One region of the Bacillus haimaensis genome, then DNA from elsewhere that is predicted to be linked to it. Evidence: riboswitches for the same ligand, from Rfam matches in the RefSeq annotation. Region 1 holds a riboswitch; each other region holds the start of a gene.
What was found. Region 1 has a riboswitch for cobalamin ahead of ABN702_RS14275 (ribonucleoside-diphosphate reductase subunit alpha). Riboswitches for the same ligand answer to the same signal wherever they lie in the genome.
Positions count from the first base shown of each region.

Region 2: another riboswitch for cobalamin. It lies ahead of ABN702_RS11750 (acyl-CoA thioesterase); the one in region 1 lies ahead of ABN702_RS14275 (ribonucleoside-diphosphate reductase subunit alpha).
Region 3: another riboswitch for cobalamin. It lies ahead of ABN702_RS06795 (DUF4430 domain-containing protein); the one in region 1 lies ahead of ABN702_RS14275 (ribonucleoside-diphosphate reductase subunit alpha).

Region 1 is NZ_CP158164.1:2,811,916-2,816,189, forward strand. It holds gene ABN702_RS14270 (STAS domain-containing protein) at 77-916, shown strand; cobalamin riboswitch at 1,039-1,234, shown strand; gene ABN702_RS14275 (ribonucleoside-diphosphate reductase subunit alpha) at 1,591-3,825, shown strand; gene ABN702_RS14280 (ribonucleotide-diphosphate reductase subunit beta) at 3,847-4,274, shown strand, end outside.
Region 2 is NZ_CP158164.1:2,313,184-2,317,457, reverse strand. It holds gene rsgA (ribosome small subunit-dependent GTPase A) at 1-640, shown strand, start outside; gene ABN702_RS11755 (alpha/beta fold hydrolase) at 739-1,527, opposite strand; cobalamin riboswitch at 1,804-1,981, shown strand; gene ABN702_RS11750 (acyl-CoA thioesterase) at 2,122-2,592, shown strand; gene ABN702_RS11745 (TIGR02206 family membrane protein) at 2,659-3,396, shown strand; gene ABN702_RS11740 (hypothetical protein) at 3,693-3,971, shown strand; gene ABN702_RS11735 (cyclic-phosphate processing receiver domain-containing protein) at 4,127-4,274, shown strand, end outside.
Region 3 is NZ_CP158164.1:1,342,674-1,346,947, forward strand. It holds gene ABN702_RS06785 (response regulator transcription factor) at 1-194, shown strand, start outside; gene ABN702_RS06790 (ATP-binding protein) at 191-1,960, shown strand; cobalamin riboswitch at 2,052-2,254, shown strand; gene ABN702_RS06795 (DUF4430 domain-containing protein) at 2,461-2,877, shown strand; gene ABN702_RS06800 (ECF transporter S component) at 2,882-3,382, shown strand; gene sigX (RNA polymerase sigma factor SigX) at 3,732-4,268, shown strand; gene ABN702_RS06810 (GerMN domain-containing protein) at 4,258-4,274, shown strand, end outside.

The DNA.
Region 1 (4,274 bases):
TGTAAAGATATACATCTGTTCTACTAATGATTAGAATAAAGATAGATAAAAATTGACAAAAAGTGAGGATACTACCATGCCTACAGCAGTACACTATAAGATCGGGAAGAGAATGCTAGAATCAGAGATTGAACTATCAGAAAGAATATTGAATGAAATAAGGCTTGCTTATCCTGAAATTTCGGAATACCGGGATCCACATCATCAGGCAGCAATAAAAGAAATCTTCCAGACTCTTATCAAATTTATTGGGAAGTACGTGCAGGACCCGGTAAATACATTATTGGATGAGGCAAAAGACTGGGGTGAATCCGTGGGAATCATGTCTGTTCAGGCTGGCGGCTCCTTGGAGAATGCATTATCCAATATGACGCTGTATAAGCGGGCACTATGGACCTTCATTCAGGAGGAAGGTGCCAAAGAAGGCATTCACCTTAATCAACTTACTGAAATTTTCATCCACATTGATGAGATTTTCAATATCATCGTCTACGGCTTCAGCCATGCATTCACAGTTGCATCCGAACAGAAGATACAGGACACCAGGACTAGCTTCATAAGGCTTTCCATCCCGATCGTGCCACTTTTCGAAGGTCTTGCGGTTCTGCCTTTAGTTGGGGAGATCGATGAGCTAAGAGCAAGCATATTGATTGAAGAGACTTTGCAGAAAAGCAAGAACTTGTCCATCAATAAGTTGATTGTTGACTTTTCAGGCGTATATAATTTGGATCAGACGGTAGTGCACACTTTAGATCTGCTTATCCGTTCCCTGAAGTTAATCGGGATTACACCGATCATTACCGGGTTACGACCGGAACTCAGCCTGCAATTCATCTCCACTGGGGTGAGTTTGACAGATATCCAGATTACAGGGTCCATCGAACAAATTCTCCAGGATTTCCAATTGAACAAATAGGAGCCGCGCTTATTGCAGCTCTTTTTTTATTTTTTGATTGTAATATACTTAAAGATGGATTATGATAGATTTATCACAAAAACACAAAATACAGTTATTTGAATATATAAAATAACTATATATAGTATTATTGCGAAAAAGGTGTCTTTAACAAGACTTAATAGGGAATCCGGTGAAAATCCGGGACTGTCCCCGCAACTGTAAGTGCTGACGAATTGAATCACCACTGTATAAGTAGGCTTAACGGCTCTTATATGGGAAGGGTCAATGTAGGAAGAAGCACAAGTCAGGAGACCTGCCTTTTCGAACTAGTTTCTTATTCTTCGGGAGTTGAGATGATGAAACGGTGCTAGAAGCTTGCATGAATCAATACCCCTTCTCTATTGAGTTGGAGGTATTTTCCATGTCGTATTCTAATATCGTTTGATCCACTCAATCCTGGGTGGATTTTTTTTATTAGGCTCTTTTCGTAAAGTTTATTGCTTATGTCCGTAAAAAATCGGCATTTGGATTTTTTACAGCATATTTCCCTGTATTATTCAAAAGAAAATAATTCTACTACATGGGAAAAGAGCACGAAAGCAAGTAATGTTACGTGTTTGCGTTGGATACGTCAAAAGCAACAATGTATGCGAAAACAGCCTTTTATTATTGCGAAACGGAGTGAACGGCTAATGATTACTTCAACTTTAAATAATACGAACAAGGCATTGGACAGCAAGGATTGGATCCTTGGTATATTGGAAGAATTCCCCCACTTGGAAACAGAATCCTTCAATGAAAAAACAGATAAGCTGGTTGGAAGCCAAAATACGGAAATCTATAAGCATCTTACCTTGGAGGCGATTGGCTACATTTCGGAGAGTGAGCCAGATTGGACCTTTGTTGCCGAACGTATCCTTTTGAAACAATTATATGAAGAAGCATGTGAGACACGTGGCACAGATAGACCCTATGATAATTTTCACTACCTTTTGCATTCCTTGGTGGAAGTAGGCATTTTTCATCGTTCACTTCTGGATTCATATAGCATTGAAGAAATAAAGGAATTGGAAAAGGCCATCAATCCGGAGCAAGACAAGCTTTTTACATACATCGGCCTCAAGACGCTGGCAGACCGTTATCTGTCCCGTGGCTACAACAAGGCTCTATGGGAGCTGCCGCAGGAAAGGTTCATGATTATTGCGATGACCTTGATGGCCAAGGAAGAAAACAATCGTCTTGCTCTGGTAAAAGAGGCATACTGGGCACTCAGCAATCTGTATATGACGGTCGCGACACCCACCTTCTCCAATGCCGGGAAAAGCTATGGCCAGCTATCGAGCTGTTTCATCGATACGGTGGATGATAGCTTACAAGGAATCTATGACAGTAACACAGATATTGCCAATCTATCAAAGTCAGGTGGCGGAATCGGCGTGTATTTAGGAAAGATCCGCAGCCGAGGAAGTGATATCCGCGGCTTCAAGGGTGTATCGAGCGGGGTCATTCCCTGGATGAAGCAGTTGAACAATACCGCTGTAAGTGTAGATCAACTGGGACAGCGCAAAGGGGCCATCTCTGTATACTTGGATGTCTGGCATAAGGATATTTTCTCCTTTCTCGACAGCAAGCTCAATAACGGCGATGAGCGGGTGCGTACCCATGATCTATTTACCGGTGTCTGCCTCCCCGATGTATTTATGGAACAGGTGGAAAGCCGAGGCGACTGGTATCTGTTCGACCCGCATGAAGTGAGAAATGTGATGGGCTATTCGCTTGAGGATTTTTTTGATGAACAAAAGGGCGCTGGCAGCTTCCGTGATAAATATTGGGAGTGTGTGCACCACCCTTCCCTGCATCATGATAAAGTACCAGCCATCGATGTGATGAAAAGCATCATGCGTGGCCAGCTTGAAACAGGAAGTCCGTTTATGTTCTATCGCGACGAGGTCAATCGTATGAATCCCAACCATAACCTTGGGATGATCTATTGCACCAACCTTTGTACAGAAATCACCCAGAATCAAAGTGCTACCACCATGAACCAGCAATTTGTAAAGGACGGGGCGATTGTGACGGTGAAAACCCCTGGAGATTTTGTTGTTTGCAACCTCTCCTCCATCAATCTTGCGCGGGCTATCCCTGCTAAAGTCCTAAAAAGATTGGTAGCTATTCAGGTTCGTATGCTCGACAATGTCATTGATCTTAACAACATTCCGGTCCTTCAAGCAAAGCTGACCAATGAGAAATACCGTGCAATTGGTTTGGGAACATTCGGGTGGCATCATCTTCTTGCCTTGCAGGGAATCAAATGGGAAAGTGAAGATGCGGTACAATTTGCAGACTCACTCTATAGAGAAATCGCCTTTTATACGATTCAGGCAAGTGCAGCCTTAGCAAAGGAAAAAGGGGCATACCCAGCATTTGAAGGCTCCGATTGGCATACGGGAGAGTATTTCAGTAAAAGAGGTTATCAAACAGATGATCTTTTTGATTGGGGAGGCTTACAGGAGCAAATAGCTTTAAGCGGCATCCGAAACGGCTATCTCATGGCAGTGGCCCCTAATGCTACCACCTCAATCATCGCAGGCAGCACAGCAAGCATCGATCCCATTTTCCTGAAAGTGTACTCCGAGGAAAAAAAGGATTACAAAATTCCAGTGACTGCCCCTGATTTGGATGCAAGCACCACATGGTTCTATAAATCTGCCTACCATATCGACCAGCATTGGAGCATCGCCCAGAACGCGGCCAGACAGAAGCATATTGACCAGGCGATATCGTTTAATCTGTATGTGACCAATGGAATCAAAGCAAAGGCGCTCCTTGATCTGCATCTGGATGCATGGAAGCAGGGATTGAAGACTACCTACTATGTCAGGTCCACGTCAAAGGAAATAGAAGAATGCGATTCTTGCGCAAGCTGATAACTTAGGAGGGAAACAATGATGACTGCTTCACTGACTTCTCGATTACTGATGGACGCAACCGCTCCAAACCGATCGACGAAAATAATAAACGGCCAAAGCTCGAACGTGCTGAACTGGGACGATGTCGCCTTTTCCTGGGCCTATCCCAAATACAAAAAAATGCTGGCAAACTTCTGGTCACCATTTGAAATAAATATGTCCCAGGATATCAAACAGTTTCCCGATCTTACATCGGACGAAAAGGATGCCTTCCTGAAAATCATCGGACTTCTTGCATTGTTGGATAGCATACAAACGGATTACGCAGGAAAAGTGGCGGACTATTTAACCGATTCCAGCTTGAATGCACTGATGATCATGCTCGCCCAGCAGGAGGTCATTCATAACCATTCCTATTCCTATGTATTGTCAAGTCTGGTTTCCCGGACAAAACAGGAAGAGGTTTT
Region 2 (4,274 bases), 500 kb from region 1:
CGCAACCCCTGTAATCGTCCTCACCAAGACTGACTTGTGTGAGGATGTGGCAGCAAGAATAAAGGATGTTGAAGCTGTCGCATTGGGTGTTCCGGTATTCGCAGTCAGTGTGAAAGATGAAACGGGACTTGAAGAGTTGGCCCCTTATTTTACTACAGGAAAAACTGTAGCACTTCTTGGATCTTCCGGTGCAGGAAAATCGACCTTGACGAACTACCTGTTAGGAGAAGAAAAGCAGGTCATTCAAGAGGTGAGAGGGGACGATGATAAGGGAAGGCACACAACCACCTATCGGGAACTGTATCTTTTGCCGACAGGCGGGCTAGTGCTTGATACGCCAGGGATGAGGGAGTTGCAGCTATGGGAGGCTGATGGGTCTACAGTCGGTCAGAGCTTTCAGGATGTGGAGGAACTTGCTGAACAATGCTACTTCAGAGATTGCAAACATGAGAACGAGCCAAGCTGCGCGGTCCGGGAGGCAATTGATGAAGGGACATTGGAGGAAGCAAGGTATCAAAGCTATGTAAAGCTGCAAAGGGAACTTGCTTATCTGGAACGAAAAACGAATAAACGGGCACAATTGGCAGAAAAGGATAAATGGAAGAAAATCTCGACAAGTGCGAAAAGTAGGAAGAAATAGCATGCAAAAACACAAGGGGCTCCTTGTGTTTTTGTATTTTCAGGTTCGCTCAATTCCCCACAAAAAAGAAGCTGAACATAAAATTCAGCTTCAATCTTTTACGCAATTATCTGCACCTTGCTCGCACTCTTCATAAAAGAAACAGCAAGATCATTGAATCGTTCACTTTCTTCAATATTGCAAACATGCCCGCAATTTTCAATGATTTCCATTGTAGAGTTCTCTTCGTTTGCAGCATATTTCTTTGTGCTTTCGAGGAACATATGGTCTTCAGAGCCCGATATATAAAGCTTAGGGATTTTATTTTTCGTCTCTGCCAATCTATCGTAGGTGGTGTAACCGTTCAGGCCGTATAAGACCCATCCCAGATAAGCTTCTTTAGAAAGTTTATAAGCTTCCTTGATGAAAGCTTTACGGGAATCGGAATGATTGCGCTTCGGTAATAGAACTCTCGCAAATATTCTATAAGGAACCATATGTGGAAGAATTTTTCTCAAAGGATAAAAGACGGAAAGTCGGCAAAGAAACTCGCCCCATTTTTTCAACTTCGGAGTGGCGCCTCCTAGAATCATCGACTTGATTGAAGATGGGGAACGCAGTGCAATTTCCTGCATAATAATGGTGCCAAGGGAAATGCCAACAAAATGAGCGGATTTTATTTTTAAGGCTTTCAGTATTTCAAGGGTTTTATCACAAGAGTACTCAAATAGATCCACACCTTTTGGATATGGAGTTTTTCCATGTCCTGGTAAATCTAGTAATAGTACATTATATTCAGAACGGAAAGGTTTCAATTGCTTGTAGAATATGGAAGAGTTTCCTCCAAAGCCATGAAAGAGCACAATCCATTCTTTTGAAGATGGGTGAATGAGAGTTTTATAGAACATAGGTTTCCTCACTTATGTTGCATATTTATATTCATGAATCCATACCCGGTTAATGGGGGTAGAAAAACTTGCAAGTATAAGTATACACACTAATACAGCCTTTACTCAACCTTCTTTTTTTACTATTTTGTGACAATGGAACCATCTGTGGGGTATCTTACTATTCAAGTCATGAAATTTTGGGCACTTACCTTGAAATTATGCGTAGAAAATCTGTATGAATAATCATTACTAGAAGATCTTGTTTAATGGTAGAATATAGGGGCAATATCAATTTAATCATCCAATTAATTAGATGTGCACGCACTTAATAGGGAATCTGGTGAAAGTCCAGAACTGTACCCGCAACTGTAAAGCTGACGAAATAGAGAACCCACTATTACTTTTGAGTATGGGAAGGGCTAGAGTAGGGAGAAGCTAAGTCAGGAGACCTGTCTGATTGATGAAGTACTATCTTCTTCGGGAGGTGAGAGATAGAACGAGGGTGCGTAAGGAAGGCTTTTTTATCAAGGCTTCTTTCTTGCATCCGTCTTTCACTCATCCTTATGCAGGGTGAGTTTTTTTATTTTTACTAATAAGGAGGATATTAAGCATATGAATACCAACAATTCCGTTTCTTCCAATCAATCAAGGACCATTCAGACGAGGTTGGTTCTGCCGCCTGATACGAATCATATGGGTACCATTTTTGGAGGAGTGATTCTATCGTACATAGATGAGATTGCAGCTATTACTGCAATGAAGCATTCCAGGAATGTTGTTGTTACTGCTAGCATCGACCAAGTGACTTTTCTTTCCCCTGCGAAGGTCGGGGATATTCTGACTCTTGAGGCGATAGTGGCCTCCACGGGAAGAACATCCATGGAAATTTTTGTGAAAGTGGAAAACGAAAATTATGAAACAGGTGAGAAAACGACAACCACCACATCATTTTTGACAATGGTGGCAAAAGGAAAAGATGGAAAGCCGACTCCGGTTCCAGGTGTGATTCCCGAGACAGATGCAGAAAAAATGCTTTTCAACAGTGCTTCAGAGCGCAAAAAGAAACGCTTGGAAAAAAGATAGCAGGAATTTACCATGGTGTAGTAGAAGTATGGAGAAAGAAATGAATACGAAAGGCGGTGATGAGAAGTGTTGGATTCTTATACCGACCCGAATGCTCTAATGGAAGGGACGATACTCTTGTCATCGTCCCATATATTTGCGCTGGTGATCGCATTGTCGCTCATTTTACTTTTGTACTTTCTACGAAATAGTAAATACACAAATGTGTATGGAAGGTGGGCAATTTTGGGATGCCTTCTTTTATCAGAGGCATGGCTGAACTATTGGTATATTACAACCGATATGTGGGATATAAGCTACACCCTCCCTTTTCAGCTATGCTCCATCAGCTTGTATCTGTGCATGTGGATGCTGATAACCAGGCAAACCTGGACATTTGAAGTGGTATATTTCCTGGGACTTGGTGGTGCGTTACAGGCATTGCTTACGCCAGAGCTCTTTTATGATTTTCCACACTTTCGTTTTCTGCATTTCTTTGCGGCACATATTGCCATCATCTTGTCGGTTTTTTATATGTTATGGGTGGAAAAGAAAGCCATTACATTTAAATCCATGTGGAAAGCGTTTGGGGCGCTGCAGCTTATAGCCATACTGGTATTCTTTATTAATAGGCAAACTGGCGGGAACTATATGTTTCTGGCCAGGAAACCTTCAAATGCCAGTATCATCGATTTGCTAGGACCATATCCATGGTACATCCTTTCGCTGGAATTGGTGGTTATCCTCATGTTTCTCATTCTTTACGCACCACTGCTGATTCTGAAAAAGAAAGCTTCACAAACTATCGATTTCGAAAAAACATAAAAAAGGCCCTTTCAACTTGGGTGAAAGGGCCTCCATATTAATATTTCTTTAACGCATTTTTTACATACTTATATACGCCGAAAAAGATCACAGCAAACACTATTACAACAAGTACATCTATTAAGACAGCCATCCCATTTCCTCCGGTACATTTTACTTATAATATATCTTTAATTCCCCCAATTTTCAATGGAAGGCTGCTAGTCCCTGTTCGAACCTCAAACATTTTGTAACAGTCCTGTCACATTCCCGCAATTCGTCATAGTATGTAGAAAAGACGGAAAGGGGGGACATGTGTGGGTACCCCACTAAAATATATACTTTCCTTATTATTGATAGCTTCCATTCTTTATGGCGGATTGGCTGCATTGACGTATAATTCCATTCAAATAAAAATCGAAAAGCTTGAAGTGCTGGAACAGGAATTATTGGAAAAAGAAAAACAAGGTGAAGTTTCCTATTCCTTTAAACAGGCCTACCTCAAGGAATATAATACCTATGTGCGTCTACAAGCACGACTTCAATCATTTTGGATGAAATGGATTTTTGATTTTCCGGATTATAAAAAGACGTAGTGTTTCTCCAGATTAAATTGGTACATTATTCCTGAGAAATGCCGTGAAACCTTGATGATAAAGGCTTTTGGCTTTCTCTTCAATCTTTATAGGAAAAAATTAGTAATCAAAGTATGTTACACTATACGTAAGTCGAAATAGTTGGAGGGATCATCTTGAAAATAAATGTCTTTCTAGATGATAGTCGCACATGTCCAGAAGGGTATATCCTTGCTGAAGACATTGACGAATGCCTCACCTTGTTAGAGAATAATGCGATCGAGCATCTATCGTTGGATCATGACTTACTCAATAGACATCGGA
Region 3 (4,274 bases), 1.5 Mb from region 1:
CGGACAAAGTTTTTGACCGTGAGCAGCTGCTGAAAGAAGTATGGCAATATGAATTCTTTGGTGACTTGCGAACCGTCGATACACATGTGAAAAGACTTCGCGAAAAGTTGAATAAAGTATCAGAGCCAGCTTCCAAAATGATTGTGACCGTATGGGGCGTAGGGTACAAGTTTGAGGTCGGCAGTGACTCATGATTTGGAAAAGTGTAGTTGGTAAGCTATGGCTAACCATTTTACTTTTAGTATCCTTTGTGCTTTTTGTACTTACAATCCTGTTGCTGGAGTTTTTCGAAAACTATCATGTCAGTGAAGCTGAAAAGGACCTGACAAAGGATGCAAAAAAAATATCGCTCATTCTTGAACAGCATGCAGATAGTGAACAGGCGATGAGTATCGCATGGGAGCTGGTGGATGAGGCGACAAGGGTGGTAGTGTTCTCGGATGAGAAAGACTTTAGCCATTCCCCAAACGAAACGCTCAGTCATCTTCCGGCTTCCTTTTTCCTCGATGATCCACAACTCTCCCTTGTGTTCGAGGATCAGCCGATTGTTACGAAAAAAACCTATTTATCCGATACTAGCATAGATGATGAAATGTATGGGGAAATCATGATCGTGGGGGTTCCGCTACACCTGGATGAAACACAGGATGGAGCTGTCTTCATCTATCAATCCTTGCTTGCCATCAAGGAAACAACAAAACAGACAACCCAGCTCATTTTACTCGCAGCCGGATTTGCCATTTTCCTAACAACGATTTTTGCATTCTTCCTATCTACGAGAATTACAGCACCTCTCCGGAAAATGAGGGAGGCTGCGTTTGAAATTGCACGAGGCAAGTTTGATACAAAGCTTCCGATGCTCACTCACGATGAAATTGGGGAGCTTGCGATGGCATTCAATCAGATGGGACGCCAGTTGAAATTCAATATAAATGCATTGAATCAGGAAAAAGAGCATTTGGCGAACATATTAAGCTCGATGGCGGATGGTGTTATCACCTTGAACCGTGACGGAACCATACTTGTCTCGAATCCTCCAGCTGAACGCTTTTTGCAAGCCTGGTTCTACCAGGAAGGCAGTGACAATGGGGAAGACCTTCCATCAGAGGTGAGGGATATGTTCCAGCGGGCGGTTTCCATTGAAAAGGAACAAGCAATTGAGCTCACCTACCAAGGGCGCACCTGGGTGATTGTGATGAGCCCGCTATACAGCCAGACGCATATACGTGGGGCGGTTGCCGTTATCAGGGATATGACGGAAGAACGCAGGCTAGATAAGCTCCGCAAGGACTTTATAGCGAATGTATCACATGAACTGCGTACACCGATTTCCATGCTGCAAGGATACAGTGAAGCAATCGTCGATGATATTGCCGGAACGGATGAGGAGAAAAAAGAGCTTGCGTCTGTCATCTATGATGAGTCCCTGCGCATGGGGAGACTGGTTAATGATCTTCTCGACCTTGCGAGAATGGAAGCGGGGCATATATTGCTGAACTATGAAGAAGCAAATGTTGCAGTATTTGTGGAAAAAATAATTCGCAAATTTCAGGTGCTGTCAAAAGAAAAGAACATCAGTCTAAGTTACGAGATGACAGGACAGGGAAAGATCGCATTTGATGTAGATCGAATGGAACAGGTTTTGACCAATCTGGTTGACAATGCGATCCGGCATACGGAAAATGGGGGGGGAATTACGATTCTAGTCAATTTGTCTGATCTAGGCCTGAAAATGGATGTAAAGGACTCCGGACACGGTATTCCTGAAGAGGATCTGCCATTTGTGTTTGAACGGTTCTATAAAGCGGACAAAGCGCGCACAAGGGGACGAGCAGGGACGGGACTCGGCCTTGCCATTGTAAAGAATATTGTCGAAGCGCATCATGGCCAGATCTCCGTTCATTCAAAATGGAATGAAGGAACGACATTTTCCCTGTTTATTCCACGAACAATGAGTTAATATGTTTAACATTAGCGAAAAATCTTGTTTACTATGAAACATTTTCTTGTCAGCAAGGGGCATATTGTGTAATATGAAAGCTAGTTAACTGAATAGTTTTGAAGATGTTGGTGTCACCTCGGTGGCTTAAAAGGGAATTTGGTGAAAGACCAAAACTGTCCCCGCAACTGTAAATGTGGACGAAATGAGATAACCACTGTATGTTCCGGCTTGAGAGATCAGGCTGCCATATGGGAAGGCTCAAAGTAGGGTGAAGCATGAGTCAGTAGACCTGCCAATTGTCTAAACTTAGTTTCAATGCTTCGGGGGTTGAGTGAGAGAGACGGCGTTTTCTATTATTTTTTTCATATGCCGTTTACACCTCATCCTTCAAACAGGATGAGGTTTTTTTGTTGCTTCGGAGAAAAGTTAACAACAAGAGGGGACTTATTATTCCAGCTGGAGGGATGAAAAGACCATTTTGCAGTTATACCTACTACATACATAAGGGGAAATGAACCATGAAGAAATTCTTACTGACACTACTAGCAGCATTTACATTGGCATTGACAGGATGTGCATCAGGGGAAAATAATACGAACTCCAACTCCTCAACAGAAGCGCCGATAGAGGAGAAGCAGCAGGAACAGCTCGAAACGACCATCAAGCTGACAAAGGATGGAGAAGAAGTAATCAACGAAAAAACTCTGGAATTTGAAGAAGGCGAATCATTGATGGAAGTGATGGAACGTAACTTCGAATTGACCCTGGACGATACCAAGGAATTTATAGTTGGTATTGATGGGGTAGAGTCGGATACAGCTAACTCCTATTTCTGGACATATAAGGTGAATGAGGAAGAAATCATGGTTGGTGCAAAAGAATACGTGCTCAAGGCAGATGATGTTGTACACTTCGACTATGCAAAGTGGGAATAGTTTTATGCCTACTAAAAAGCTTGCTTTATTAGGGGTGCTCATCGCTTTATGCGTAGTGGGGCGAATTGCATTCGCCTCCATTCCTAATGTTCAGCCTGTAACAGCAATCATCATCATCTGTTCCTTTTGGATGGGGCCGGTGACAGGATTGATTCTCGCTTGCGGCAGTACGATTGCCACCAATATGGTACTCGGAAGCGGCACATGGACGATCACCCAGATCATAGCATGGTCGATTATCGGGTTGATGAGCGGAATGATCGGCAAATGGTTCCATAAGACACCTGTCGTCATTTTGGCGATCTATGCAGGCATGTGCGGACTTTTGTACGGTTTTGTGATGTCACTTGAACGTTTGGTGGTAGGTAAGCTGTTTTGGCCCTACTATTTGGCAGGAATTCCATTCGATGTGAACCATGCGATCGGGAATGTGGTATTTTTTATTGTATTATTCCCTGTATTATCCAGGCTGCTGAAGGAAAGGGCGGCGTATATGCTTCAATGAACAGAAGGGAAGCCTTGAAAAGGGCTTCTCTTTTTTGGATGTAAGGCGAACCATCCTTTTCGAATATTGATAAACTTTAGCCTCTTCTGAATTGCCTGTCCCAGGATTCCACACAACAAAACAAAAAAGGTGCTCAAAGACCCCTACAAAGTTGAATGACCCTCCATTATAATGAAACAATATATACTGATTTTCCTGTTTTATATAAAAAGATTACCTTCAAAAATACCTATGAATATTTTCCTGAAAATTCCTAAAAGAATATAGCCAAACTGTAACTTTTGTCATATATTTGTAATGTAACTTTTTTAATATAGTATACGACTAATCTAATGAACGGAGGGAAAGGATGAATACGGTTTTTCAAGAGCTCTATGAAAAATATCACCATGATGTCTTTCAGTTTTTATTTTATATGGTAAAAAATAAAGAGCAAGCCGAGGACCTCGTTCAAGAAGTTTATATAAAGGTTTTGCGTTCTTACGATCGGTTTGAAGGAAAGAGCAGCGAGAAGACCTGGCTTTTTTCTATCGCCAAACATGTTGCAATAGATTCTTTCCGTAAGCAGAAGGGTTGGAAAAGTAAACTACTTGAAACTTTTGACTGGAGCACACAACAGGTAAAAGATCATGCACCACTGCCTGAAGAGATAGCTTTACAAAATGAACAGGTTCAACAAATGTACCGGTGTCTGGATAAATGTAAGATGGATCACCGTCTTGTCCTCGTCCTGCGGTACATACAAGCCTTATCAATCCAAGAAACTGCCCAAATATTGGGGTGGACGGAAAGTAAGGTGAAAACAACTCAACATAGAGCTTTAAAGGTCCTGAAGGCTCATATGGAGGAACTCCAAGAGAAAGGGGGGAACAGTAATGCGTCATAAACAGCG